One region of the Cytobacillus solani genome, then DNA from elsewhere that is predicted to be linked to it. Evidence: a T-box and tRNA genes for the amino acid it is inferred to sense, from the RefSeq annotation. Region 1 holds a T-box; the other regions hold tRNA genes.
The links. The T-box of region 1 lies ahead of lysS (lysine--tRNA ligase). A T-box ahead of a tRNA ligase gene usually reads a tRNA of that ligase, here a tRNA-Lys.
Positions count from the first base shown of each region.

Region 2: it has a tRNA-Lys gene. The T-box ahead of lysS (lysine--tRNA ligase) is inferred to sense a tRNA for this amino acid. The anticodon was not compared.
Region 3: it has a tRNA-Lys gene. The T-box ahead of lysS (lysine--tRNA ligase) is inferred to sense a tRNA for this amino acid. The anticodon was not compared.

Region 1 covers NZ_CP041305.1:4,840,474-4,844,234, forward strand. The annotation lists one part of gene FI644_RS24355 (IS3 family transposase) at 1-313, shown strand, start outside; gene lysS (lysine--tRNA ligase) at 494-1,954, opposite strand; T-box leader at 2,052-2,319, opposite strand; gene mutL (DNA mismatch repair endonuclease MutL) at 2,464-3,761, opposite strand, start outside.
Region 2 covers NZ_CP041305.1:1,560,347-1,564,107, reverse strand. The annotation lists rRNA gene FI644_RS08030 (23S ribosomal RNA) at 1-1,358, shown strand, start outside; rRNA gene rrf (5S ribosomal RNA) at 1,423-1,539, shown strand; tRNA gene FI644_RS08020 (tRNA-Glu) at 1,583-1,657, shown strand; tRNA gene FI644_RS08015 (tRNA-Val) at 1,662-1,737, shown strand; tRNA gene FI644_RS08010 (tRNA-Thr) at 1,750-1,822, shown strand; tRNA gene FI644_RS08005 (tRNA-Lys) at 1,991-2,066, shown strand; tRNA gene FI644_RS08000 (tRNA-Leu) at 2,077-2,158, shown strand; tRNA gene FI644_RS07995 (tRNA-Gly) at 2,170-2,244, shown strand; tRNA gene FI644_RS07990 (tRNA-Leu) at 2,252-2,340, shown strand; tRNA gene FI644_RS07985 (tRNA-Arg) at 2,353-2,429, shown strand; tRNA gene FI644_RS07980 (tRNA-Pro) at 2,436-2,512, shown strand; tRNA gene FI644_RS07975 (tRNA-Ala) at 2,525-2,600, shown strand; tRNA gene FI644_RS07970 (tRNA-Ser) at 2,653-2,745, shown strand; tRNA gene FI644_RS07965 (tRNA-Met) at 2,910-2,983, shown strand; tRNA gene FI644_RS07960 (tRNA-Asp) at 2,987-3,063, shown strand; tRNA gene FI644_RS07955 (tRNA-Phe) at 3,110-3,185, shown strand; tRNA gene FI644_RS07950 (tRNA-Tyr) at 3,220-3,303, shown strand; tRNA gene FI644_RS07945 (tRNA-His) at 3,321-3,396, shown strand; tRNA gene FI644_RS07940 (tRNA-Gln) at 3,469-3,543, shown strand; tRNA gene FI644_RS07935 (tRNA-Cys) at 3,555-3,628, shown strand; tRNA gene FI644_RS07930 (tRNA-Gly) at 3,639-3,712, shown strand; tRNA gene FI644_RS07925 (tRNA-Ile) at 3,729-3,761, shown strand, end outside.
Region 3 covers NZ_CP041305.1:2,928,660-2,932,420, reverse strand. The annotation lists tRNA gene FI644_RS14755 (tRNA-Glu) at 163-234, opposite strand; tRNA gene FI644_RS14750 (tRNA-Ser) at 241-331, opposite strand; tRNA gene FI644_RS14745 (tRNA-Asn) at 338-412, opposite strand; tRNA gene FI644_RS14740 (tRNA-Ile) at 428-504, opposite strand; tRNA gene FI644_RS14735 (tRNA-Gly) at 521-594, opposite strand; tRNA gene FI644_RS14730 (tRNA-Phe) at 606-681, opposite strand; tRNA gene FI644_RS14725 (tRNA-Asp) at 704-780, opposite strand; tRNA gene FI644_RS14720 (tRNA-Met) at 784-857, opposite strand; tRNA gene FI644_RS14715 (tRNA-Ser) at 877-969, opposite strand; tRNA gene FI644_RS14710 (tRNA-Ile) at 982-1,058, opposite strand; tRNA gene FI644_RS14705 (tRNA-Met) at 1,080-1,156, opposite strand; tRNA gene FI644_RS14700 (tRNA-Ala) at 1,178-1,253, opposite strand; tRNA gene FI644_RS14695 (tRNA-Pro) at 1,266-1,342, opposite strand; tRNA gene FI644_RS14690 (tRNA-Arg) at 1,351-1,427, opposite strand; tRNA gene FI644_RS14685 (tRNA-Leu) at 1,440-1,528, opposite strand; tRNA gene FI644_RS14680 (tRNA-Gly) at 1,536-1,610, opposite strand; tRNA gene FI644_RS14675 (tRNA-Leu) at 1,623-1,704, opposite strand; tRNA gene FI644_RS14670 (tRNA-Lys) at 1,715-1,790, opposite strand; tRNA gene FI644_RS14665 (tRNA-Thr) at 1,804-1,876, opposite strand; tRNA gene FI644_RS14660 (tRNA-Val) at 1,889-1,964, opposite strand; rRNA gene rrf (5S ribosomal RNA) at 1,974-2,090, opposite strand; rRNA gene FI644_RS14650 (23S ribosomal RNA) at 2,204-3,761, opposite strand, start outside.

The DNA of each region.
Region 1 (3,761 bases):
TAATGAAGGGGTTATTTTGCATACGGATTTAGGCACACAATATACGAGTGAAGCATTCCAAAAGCAGTTAAAGCAACATGGATACATTCAATCATTTAGTCGAAAAGGTTGTCCGTATGACAATGCATGTATGGAATCATTTCATGCAACATTGAAAAAAGAAGAGGTTTATAGGAACCGATATCTGGACTTTGAAACTGCAAAAGTAGCCTTATTTACTTACATTGAAAGCTGGTACAACCGAAAGCGAATTCATGGCGCAATAAACTATTTAACACCAGATGAAGTAGAAACATTATGCCGAGCAGCATAAGGAATGGGACTTAACTTTTTTATGTCCAAGATATTGACTTAGATCCAAATCGTAAATTAACGCTACCCTTTAATTAAAGAAAAAACAATTTCCTTATAACTTTTTGTTCTATATTTACTTTGTAACTGTCTTTATACTCTCAACTTTGTCTAAATATCGAATCTTATATTGAGGGAAAGGCTATATTTTTTTAGTTAATGGAAATAAAACACAATCTTTAATTGTATCACTATCCGTAAGTACCATTAAAAGGCGTTCAATTCCAAATCCCCAACCAGAAATAGGGGGCATCCCATATTCCATTGCTGTTAGATAATCTTCATCCATTTCCATAGCTTCTAAATCTCCATTACTTTTAAGATGGGCTTGAGCCTCCAGCCGTCTTCTTTGTTCGAGTGGGTCAACCAACTCTGAATATGCATTAATAATTTCTGCACCATTCACAACTAATTGGAACCGGTCTGATAAAGCAGGGTTTAGATCATTGGCTCTAGCTAATGGGGATAAATCAATAGGGTGTTTAATTAAAAATGTAGGTTTAACTAATTTTGGTCGACACATTTTCTTGTATAGATGATCAATATAATTACCTCTTCCTAGAGATTCAATATCTAATTGTCCTAAGTTAATATTTTTCCTCAACGTTTCTTGATATAAATTTTTCACATCAGGAAAAAGGTCTATATCAACCCCTGTGTCTTTTAAGATTAAATCTTTGAAAGTGACAATGTCCCATTCTATCGAAAAGTCTATCGTTTGGCCTTGAATGGTAATGGTAGTTGTATTAAAGGTTTGAGCCAGAACAAACAGAACCATATCACGCATTAATTTCATTGTATCCTCATAATTCCAGTATGCCGCATATCCTTCAACCATTGTAAATTCTTGAAGATGTTGAGGACTTATCCCCTCGTTCCTAAAACACTTTGCAAATTCAAATACTTTGGTAAAACCACCTACAATTAACCTTTTTAAATAGGTTTCAGGTGCAATCCGTAAATTTAATTCTGTATCTAAAGAGTAATGATATGTCCTTAAAGGTTTAGCTAAAGCCCCTGATGAAGAATGCTGTAAAACTGGTGTTTCTACTTCTAAGAATTCGTTGTCCTCAAAGAATCTGCGAATGGCACGAACCATTTTGGATCTGGCTAGTAAACGATTTTGTGTCTCTCTTGTCATCATTAAATCTAAATAACGCTGTCTATATCGTAGTTCAACATTGCTTAAACCGTGCCATTTTTCTGGAAGCGGACGCAACGCCTTCCCAAGAAACACATAGCTTTCAATACGAAGTGTTTTCTCATTCGTTTTAGTCGTATACATACGTCCATCTACACCGATAAAATCTCCTATATCCAATAAATTATGAAATTGATTAAAAGGTTCATCGCCAATCTCATCCTTTTTCAAAAGAAGTTGTAAGCATCCTTGTATATTTGAAATAGTAATAAAACTTAATTTGCTAAAGTATCTAATACTCATTATTCTTCCGGCAACTCGGACTCCAGAAGTTCCGTCTTCAAGTTGAGTGGCTTCATAAAGTTCACAATTTGTAGAAAACTTTTCAGGATATACTTGAATCCCCTGTGATTTTAAGGTCAATAAATTCTCTATTCTAAAAGATGTTTGTTCACTACTCATTCTTTTCACTCCAGTCTTTTAGCTTGTTTAGTAGGTCTTTACATTCGATTTTATACTTCAAAACAACAAAAAAACTCCCACCCCCAAGATTATTCATCTTGAGGACGAGAGTTTATAGCTCCGTGGTACCACCTCAGTTTATTGATATATCACCATATCAACCTCTTCGGGTACGGCAATTTTTTAATAATTGATTATACCCTATCTCTTTAACGGGAGATCCCGTCGCAGTATCACTAAGAACGCTCTTAGATCCGTGCAAAGCTCCAAGCCTTTTTTCATTAAGATCATTATTACTCCTTTCCACCTACCGGAGCTCTCTGCAAATAATTAATCAAAATTACTCTTCTCTTCATAGCCGTATATTCCGAATTAATTGAAAATATCTTAGCCTAAATAATTGGTTTAGTCAATAGCTATATAGAGGATTACAAATAGGTCGTTAAGAAGAATTCATAAAAAAAGCAACAGAAAACCTTATTTTATCAAGGGTTTTCCATTGCTTTAACCTACATCACCCGCTTAAACATCTTCTCCATCTCATAAATCGAATACTGTATGATGATAGGCCGTCCGTGCGGGCATGTAAATGGGTCTGTTGTGTGTCTAAGTTCATCAAGCAAGGCTTGGATTTCATCAGTTCTTAAATGATGATTTGCCTTAATTGAAGCTTTACAGCTCATCATGATGGCAGCTTCTTCCCTTAGCTTTTTGATATCTACTCTTTTCATAGAAAGGAGCTGCTCGATCATGTCTTCTATGATTTCTTTCTCTTCCCCTTTTGGAAGCCATTGCGGATGGGAACGAATAATAAAGCTATTGTGTCCAAATGGCTCGAGGAATACGCCTACTTTTTCTAGTTCCGCTTTATACTCACCAATTTTTATATAGTCATCGGTTGAGTATTCAAAAGTTAGTGGAATTAGCATTTCTTGGAGCTCACTTTCCACCTGGCCAACCTTTTCTTTAAAATATTCGTATTTGATTCGTTCTTGGGCCGCATGCTGATCGATGATATACAGTCCCTTCTCATTCTGGGCAAATATATATGTCCCATGCATTTGCCCAATTGGGTATAGAGGCGGAACTCTTGAAGCTTGATGCTGAATGAATTGTTTAAAATGAGATTCTTTGCTTACCTCAAAAGATTTTTCTTCCATATCAGACTCATACGAATGGGCAGCAATTTCTCTTTCTTCATTCATTTCATTGGAATAGATGGAAAGAATATCTTTCTTCGACTCATTTTGTATCATATTTTCACGAATATAAGAAGGTCTTGAATCGTCAATATTCATTTCTCGAATAGGTTTAATGACTGGAACATGATCCAGTTCTAAAAAGATTTGTTCCTCTCTCGGCTTAACCGCTTTAGGTTCTGTAAAACCTGTGGGAATTAATTCTTGTGCCTTAAATGCATTCTTAATTGCACCCGTCACAAGTTCATTTAATTCCTGTTCTTTACTCAGGCGCACTTCCATTTTAGATGGATGGACATTGACATCTACAAGAAGCGGGTCCATCTCAATATTCAAAAGGACAATTGGGTAGCGCCCAATTGGCAGCAATGTATGATACCCCTCTTGAATCGCCTTAGCGAGCGGATAATTTTTGATAAAGCGTCCATTGATCATTGTGGAAATATAATTCCGTGAAGCTCTAGTAATTTCAGGTAACGCCGCATACCCGCTAATATGAAAATCGAGGGAAGTGGCTTTGACCGGCACCATTTTTTTTACGATATTCATTCCGTATATAGCTGCTAATACTTGCCTTACATCCCCGTTCCCGTTCGTATGCAGAAGTT
Region 2 (3,761 bases), 1.9 Mb from region 1:
AGCGAGGGAAATATAGTACCGAAGTTCCTGATTCCACACTGCCAAGAAAAGCCTCTAGTGAGGATAAGGTGCCCGTACCGCAAACCGACACAGGTAGGCGAGGAGAGAATCCTAAGGTGAGCGAGAGAACTCTCGTTAAGGAACTCGGCAAAATGACCCCGTAACTTCGGGAGAAGGGGTGCTTTTTAGGGTGAATAGCCCTGAAAAGCCGCAGTGAATAGGCCCAGGCGACTGTTTAGCAAAAACACAGGTCTCTGCGAAGCCGCAAGGCGAAGTATAGGGGCTGACGCCTGCCCGGTGCTGGAAGGTTAAGAGGAGGGGTTAGCTCACGCGAAGCTCTGAATTGAAGCCCCAGTAAACGGCGGCCGTAACTATAACGGTCCTAAGGTAGCGAAATTCCTTGTCGGGTAAGTTCCGACCCGCACGAAAGGCGTAACGATCTGGGCACTGTCTCAACGAGAGACTCGGTGAAATTATAGTACCTGTGAAGATGCAGGTTACCCGCGACAGGACGGAAAGACCCCGTGGAGCTTTACTGTAGCCTGATATTGAATTTCGGTACAGCTTGTACAGGATAGGTAGGAGCCTTGGAAGCCGGAGCGCCAGCTTCGGTGGAGGCATCGGTGGGATACTACCCTGGCTGTATTGAAATTCTAACCCATGCCCCTGATCGGGGCAGGAGACAGTGTCAGGTGGGCAGTTTGACTGGGGCGGTCGCCTCCTAAAAAGTAACGGAGGCGCCCAAAGGTTCCCTCAGAATGGTTGGAAATCATTCGAAGAGTGTAAAGGCATAAGGGAGCTTGACTGCGAGACCTACAAGTCGAGCAGGGACGAAAGTCGGGCTTAGTGATCCGGTGGTTCCGCATGGAAGGGCCATCGCTCAACGGATAAAAGCTACCCCGGGGATAACAGGCTTATCTCCCCCAAGAGTCCACATCGACGGGGAGGTTTGGCACCTCGATGTCGGCTCATCGCATCCTGGGGCTGTAGTCGGTCCCAAGGGTTGGGCTGTTCGCCCATTAAAGCGGTACGCGAGCTGGGTTCAGAACGTCGTGAGACAGTTCGGTCCCTATCCGTCGTGGGCGCAGGAAATTTGAGAGGAGCTGTCCTTAGTACGAGAGGACCGGGATGGACGCACCGCTGGTGTACCAGTTGTTCTGCCAAGAGCATCGCTGGGTAGCTATGTGCGGAAGGGATAAGTGCTGAAAGCATCTAAGCATGAAGCCCCCCTCGAGATGAGATTTCCCATAGCGTCAAGCTAGTAAGACCCCTGAAAGATGATCAGGTTGATAGGTTTGAGGTGGAAGCGTGGTGACACGTGGAGCTGACAAATACTAATCGGTCGAGGACTTAACCAAAATGAATTACATGATGTCTGTCTGTTATCTAGTTTTGAAGGAATAATCCTTTAACTAAAAATAGTCTGGTGGCGATAGCGAGAAGGTCACACCCGTTCCCATCCCGAACACGGCAGTTAAGCTTCTCAGCGCCAATGGTAGTTAGGGGCTGTCCCCTTGTGAGAGTAGGACGCCGCCAGGCTAGGCCCTAATGTTGGGCTATTTTTTTCGTCTAATTTAATATGGGCCCCTTGGTCAAGCGGTTAAGACACCGCCCTTTCACGGCGGTAACACGGGTTCGAATCCCGTAGGGGTCACCATTTTGGAGGATTAGCTCAGCTGGGAGAGCATCTGCCTTACAAGCAGAGGGTCGGCGGTTCGATCCCGTCATCCTCCACCATAATTTTATTATGCCGGCCTAGCTCAATTGGTAGAGCAACTGACTTGTAATCAGTAGGTTGGGGGTTCAAGTCCTCTGGCCGGCATGTTTCCTAAAAAGATCCATTAGCTCAGTCGGTAGAGGATTGCGGAGACTTGCAGGTCGAAGCATTCATCCTTGAATAGCAAGTTGTAGCAATCTGTGACAAATCACGCAGGGATTTGGAACACAATTAGGACTGATATCAAAGATTAGGAAATAAAATTTCGTTTTGGAGCCATTAGCTCAGTCGGTAGAGCATCTGACTTTTAATCAGAGGGTCGAAGGTTCGAGTCCTTCATGGCTCACCATTTAAATAATGCGGGTGTGGCGGAACTGGCAGACGCACTAGACTTAGGATCTAGCGCCGCAAGGCGTGGGGGTTCGACTCCCTTCACCCGCATCATTTTATTTGCGGAAGTAGTTCAGTGGTAGAACACCACCTTGCCAAGGTGGGGGTCGCGGGTTCGAATCCCGTCTTCCGCTCCAATTATTTGCCGGGGTGGCGGAACTGGCAGACGCACAGGACTTAAAATCCTGCGGTAGGTGACTACCGTACCGGTTCGATTCCGGTCCTCGGCACCACTTTAAAAAATAGCGCCCGTAGCTCAATTGGATAGAGCGTCTGACTACGGATCAGAAGGTTATGGGTTCGACTCCTTTCGGGCGCGCCATAAAAACGGGAAGTAGCTCAGCTTGGTAGAGCACTTGGTTTGGGACCAAGGGGTCGCAGGTTCGAATCCTGTCTTCCCGACCATTCATATTTTATGGGGCCTTAGCTCAGCTGGGAGAGCGCCTGCCTTGCACGCAGGAGGTCAGCGGTTCGATCCCGCTAGGCTCCACCATAAACTTACTTCAAATAGGCAGTTCTATTTTAGCTGCTTTGTTTATTTTTTCGGAGGAATACCCAAGTCCGGCTGAAGGGATCGGTCTTGAAAACCGACAGGCGGGTCAAACCGCGCAGGGGTTCGAATCCCCTTTCCTCCTCCATTTAATTTAATATTACTATCGCGGGGTGGAGCACGATCGAAAACGCTTCGAAGGAATTACTTCAGCGCACCGATTGAGCTGCTGCTTGAATAATCTTCCCGAAATCGGGGCGGTTATTTTAACTGTAAGATAATAGCATAATTAAAAATTTATAGTATTACTATCGCGGGGTGGAGCAGTTCGGTAGCTCGTCGGGCTCATAACCCGAAGGTCGCAGGTTCAAATCCTGTCCCCGCAATATGGTCCGGTAGTTCAGTTGGTTAGAATGCCTGCCTGTCACGCAGGAGGTCGCGGGTTCGAGTCCCGTCCGGACCGCCATATTTTTTCCAGTAGGGACCTACTGTTAATATATAGTTTATTGTGTGGCTCAGTAGCTCAGTCGGTAGAGCAAAGGACTGAAAATCCTTGTGTCGGCGGTTCGATTCCGTCCTGAGCCACCATTTTTTTTATCCTTTTTTAACCTTCATTCAATATGGAGGGGTAGCGAAGTGGCTAAACGCGGCGGACTGTAAATCCGCTCCTTCGGGTTCGGCAGTTCGAATCTGCCCCCCTCCACCATTTTCATTCTAAATATGGCGGTTGTGGCGAAGTGGTTAACGCATCGGATTGTGGTTCCGACATTCGTGGGTTCGATTCCCATCAGCCGCCCCATTTGAGTAATTTATATAGAATTGGTTAGATCATGTAGATTTTTCAATGATGTAATTGATGATGATATTTCAATGGGCTATAGCCAAGCGGTAAGGCATCGCACTTTGACTGCGACATGCGTTGGTTCGAATCCAGCTAGCCCAGCCATTATTTTTTAAGGCGGCATAGCCAAGTGGTAAGGCAGAGGTCTGCAAAACCTTTATCACCGGTTCAAATCCGGTTGCTGCCTCCAATTTTAATATGCGGGTGTAGTTTAGTGGTAAAACCACAGCCTTCCAAGCTGTTGTCGAGGGTTCGATTCCCTTCACCCGCTCCATTATTTATAATATAATGGGCCTATAGCTCAGCTGGTTAGAGCGCACGCC
Region 3 (3,761 bases), 1.9 Mb from region 1:
ATCTTATTTTACCTAGCATGTTTCCGAATTTATCGAGCAACTTTTTTGTCTTATCTAGCACTTGCCGAATTTTATCGAGCGTTTGGTCTTTTTGAAATTCTATTCAAATTACCTGCTAGACGAAAAAAAAGCTGCCAACTTATAGTTGACAGCTTTTTCTTATGACCCCTACGGGATTCGAACCCGTGTTACCGCCGTGAAAGGGCGGTGTCTTAACCGCTTGACCAAGGGGCCAGCATATGGCGGAGAAGGAGGGATTTGAACCCTCGCGCCGGTTACCCGACCTACACCCTTAGCAGGGGCGCCTCTTCAGCCTCTTGAGTACTTCCCCATATGATGGCTCCGCAGGTAGGACTCGAACCTACGACCGATCGGTTAACAGCCGATAGCTCTACCACTGAGCTACTGCGGAATAATAAATCATTCATGGTGGGCCTAAATGGACTCGAACCATCGACCTCACGCTTATCAGGCGTGCGCTCTAACCAGCTGAGCTATAGGCCCATTATATTATAAATAATGGAGCGGGTGAAGGGAATCGAACCCTCGACAACAGCTTGGAAGGCTGTGGTTTTACCACTAAACTACACCCGCAATATACTAAATGGTGGCTCAGGACGGAATCGAACCGCCGACACAAGGATTTTCAGTCCTTTGCTCTACCGACTGAGCTACTGAGCCACGTTATGTATTATTTTAAAAATGGCGGTCCGGACGGGACTCGAACCCGCGACCTCCTGCGTGACAGGCAGGCATTCTAACCAACTGAACTACCGGACCATATTGCGGGGACAGGATTTGAACCTGCGACCTTCGGGTTATGAGCCCGACGAGCTACCGAACTGCTCCACCCCGCGATAGTATTATTAAATTAAATGGAGGAGGAAAGGGGATTCGAACCCCTGCGCGGTTTGACCCGCCTGTCGGTTTTCAAGACCGATCCCTTCAGCCGGACTTGGGTATTCCTCCGAATAATAAATATGGTGGACCTTGTAGGACTCGAACCTACGACCGGACGGTTATGAGCCGTCTGCTCTAACCAGCTGAGCTAAAGGTCCTAAATGCAATCCTAAATATTTTGGTAGCGGCGGAGGGGATCGAACCCCCGACCTCACGGGTATGAACCGTACGCTCTAGCCAGCTGAGCTACACCGCCAAAATATAGTTATAAGAGTTATGGTGGAGCCTAGCGGGATCGAACCGCTGACCTCCTGCGTGCAAGGCAGGCGCTCTCCCAGCTGAGCTAAGGCCCCATAAAATATGAATGGTCGGGAAGACAGGATTCGAACCTGCGACCCCTTGGTCCCAAACCAAGTGCTCTACCAAGCTGAGCTACTTCCCGTTTTTAAATGGCGCGCCCGAAAGGAGTCGAACCCATAACCTTCTGATCCGTAGTCAGACGCTCTATCCAATTGAGCTACGGGCGCTATTTTTTAAAGTGGTGCCGAGGACCGGAATCGAACCGGTACGGTAGTCACCTACCGCAGGATTTTAAGTCCTGTGCGTCTGCCAGTTCCGCCACCCCGGCAAGTAATTGGAGCGGAAGACGGGATTCGAACCCGCGACCCCCACCTTGGCAAGGTGGTGTTCTACCACTGAACTACTTCCGCAGATAAAAATGATGCGGGTGAAGGGAGTCGAACCCCCACGCCTTGCGGCGCTAGATCCTAAGTCTAGTGCGTCTGCCAGTTCCGCCACACCCGCATTATTTAAATGGTGAGCCATGAAGGACTCGAACCTTCGACCCTCTGATTAAAAGTCAGATGCTCTACCGACTGAGCTAATGGCTCTTTCTAGGAAACATGCCGGCCAGAGGACTTGAACCCCCAACCTACTGATTACAAGTCAGTTGCTCTACCAATTGAGCTAGGCCGGCATAATAAAGTAATGGTGGAGGATGACGGGATCGAACCGCCGACCCTCTGCTTGTAAGGCAGATGCTCTCCCAGCTGAGCTAATCCTCCATTATTAAAGCTTGGCGGCGTCCTACTCTCACAAGGGGACAGCCCCTAACTACCATTGGCGCTGAGAAGCTTAACTGCCGTGTTCGGGATGGGAACGGGTGTGACCTTCTCGCTATCGCCACCAAACTTTTTTGAAGACAAGTTTTATTATAACGTCTTTTTTAATTTTTTCAAGAGAAAAATTGAAATTTATTCTCTCAAAACTAGATAATGTTAAAGAAGAAGTAGAGTAATCATTTATGGTTAAGTCCTCGACCGATTAGTATTTGTCAGCTCCACGTGTCACCACGCTTCCACCTCAAACCTATCAACCTGATCATCTTTCAGGGGTCTTACTAGCTTGACGCTATGGGAAATCTCATCTCGAGGGGGGCTTCATGCTTAGATGCTTTCAGCACTTATCCCTTCCGCACATAGCTACCCAGCGATGCTCTTGGCAGAACAACTGGTACACCAGCGGTGCGTCCATCCCGGTCCTCTCGTACTAAGGACAGCTCCTCTCAAATTTCCTGCGCCCACGACGGATAGGGACCGAACTGTCTCACGACGTTCTGAACCCAGCTCGCGTACCGCTTTAATGGGCGAACAGCCCAACCCTTGGGACCGACTACAGCCCCAGGATGCGATGAGCCGACATCGAGGTGCCAAACCTCCCCGTCGATGTGGACTCTTGGGGGAGATAAGCCTGTTATCCCCGGGGTAGCTTTTATCCGTTGAGCGATGGCCCTTCCATGCGGAACCACCGGATCACTAAGCCCGACTTTCGTCCCTGCTCGACTTGTAGGTCTCGCAGTCAAGCTCCCTTATGCCTTTACACTCTTCGAATGATTTCCAACCATTCTGAGGGAACCTTTGGGCGCCTCCGTTACTTTTTAGGAGGCGACCGCCCCAGTCAAACTGCCCACCTGACACTGTCTCCTGCCCCGATCAGGGGCATGGGTTAGAATTTCAATACAGCCAGGGTAGTATCCCACCGATGCCTCCACCGAAGCTGGCGCTCCGGCTTCCAAGGCTCCTACCTATCCTGTACAAGCTGTACCGAAATTCAATATCAGGCTACAGTAAAGCTCCACGGGGTCTTTCCGTCCTGTCGCGGGTAACCTGCATCTTCACAGGTACTATAATTTCACCGAGTCTCTCGTTGAGACAGTGCCCAGATCGTTACGCCTTTCGTGCGGGTCGGAACTTACCCGACAAGGAATTTCGCTACCTTAGGACCGTTATAGTTACGGCCGCCGTTTACTGGGGCTTCAATTCAGAGCTTCGCGTAAGCTAACCCCTCCTCTTAACCTTCCAGCACCGGGCAGGCGTCAGCCCCTATACTTCGCCTTGCGGCTTCGCAGAGACCTGTGTTTTTGCTAAACAGTCGCCTGGGCCTATTCACTGCGGCTTTTCAGGGCTATTCACCCTAAAAAGCACCCCTTCTCCCGAAGTTACGGGGTCATTTTGCCGAGTTCCTTAACGAGAGTTCTCTCGCTCACCTTAGGATTCTCTCCTCGCCTACCTGTGTCGGTTTGCGGTACGGGCACCCAAATCCATCGCTAGAGGCTTTTCTTGGCAGTGTGGAATCAGGAACTTCGGTACTATATTTCCCTCGCTGTCACAGCTCAGCCTTCACGCAAACGGGATTTTCCTCGCTTGCAGCCTAACTGCTTAGACGCACATATCCAGCAGTGCGCTTACCCTATCCTCCTGCGTCCCCCCATTGCTCAAACGGAGTTTGGTGGTACAGGAATATCAACCTGTTGTCCATCGCCTACGCTTTTCAGCCTCGGCTTAGGTCCCGACTAACCCTGA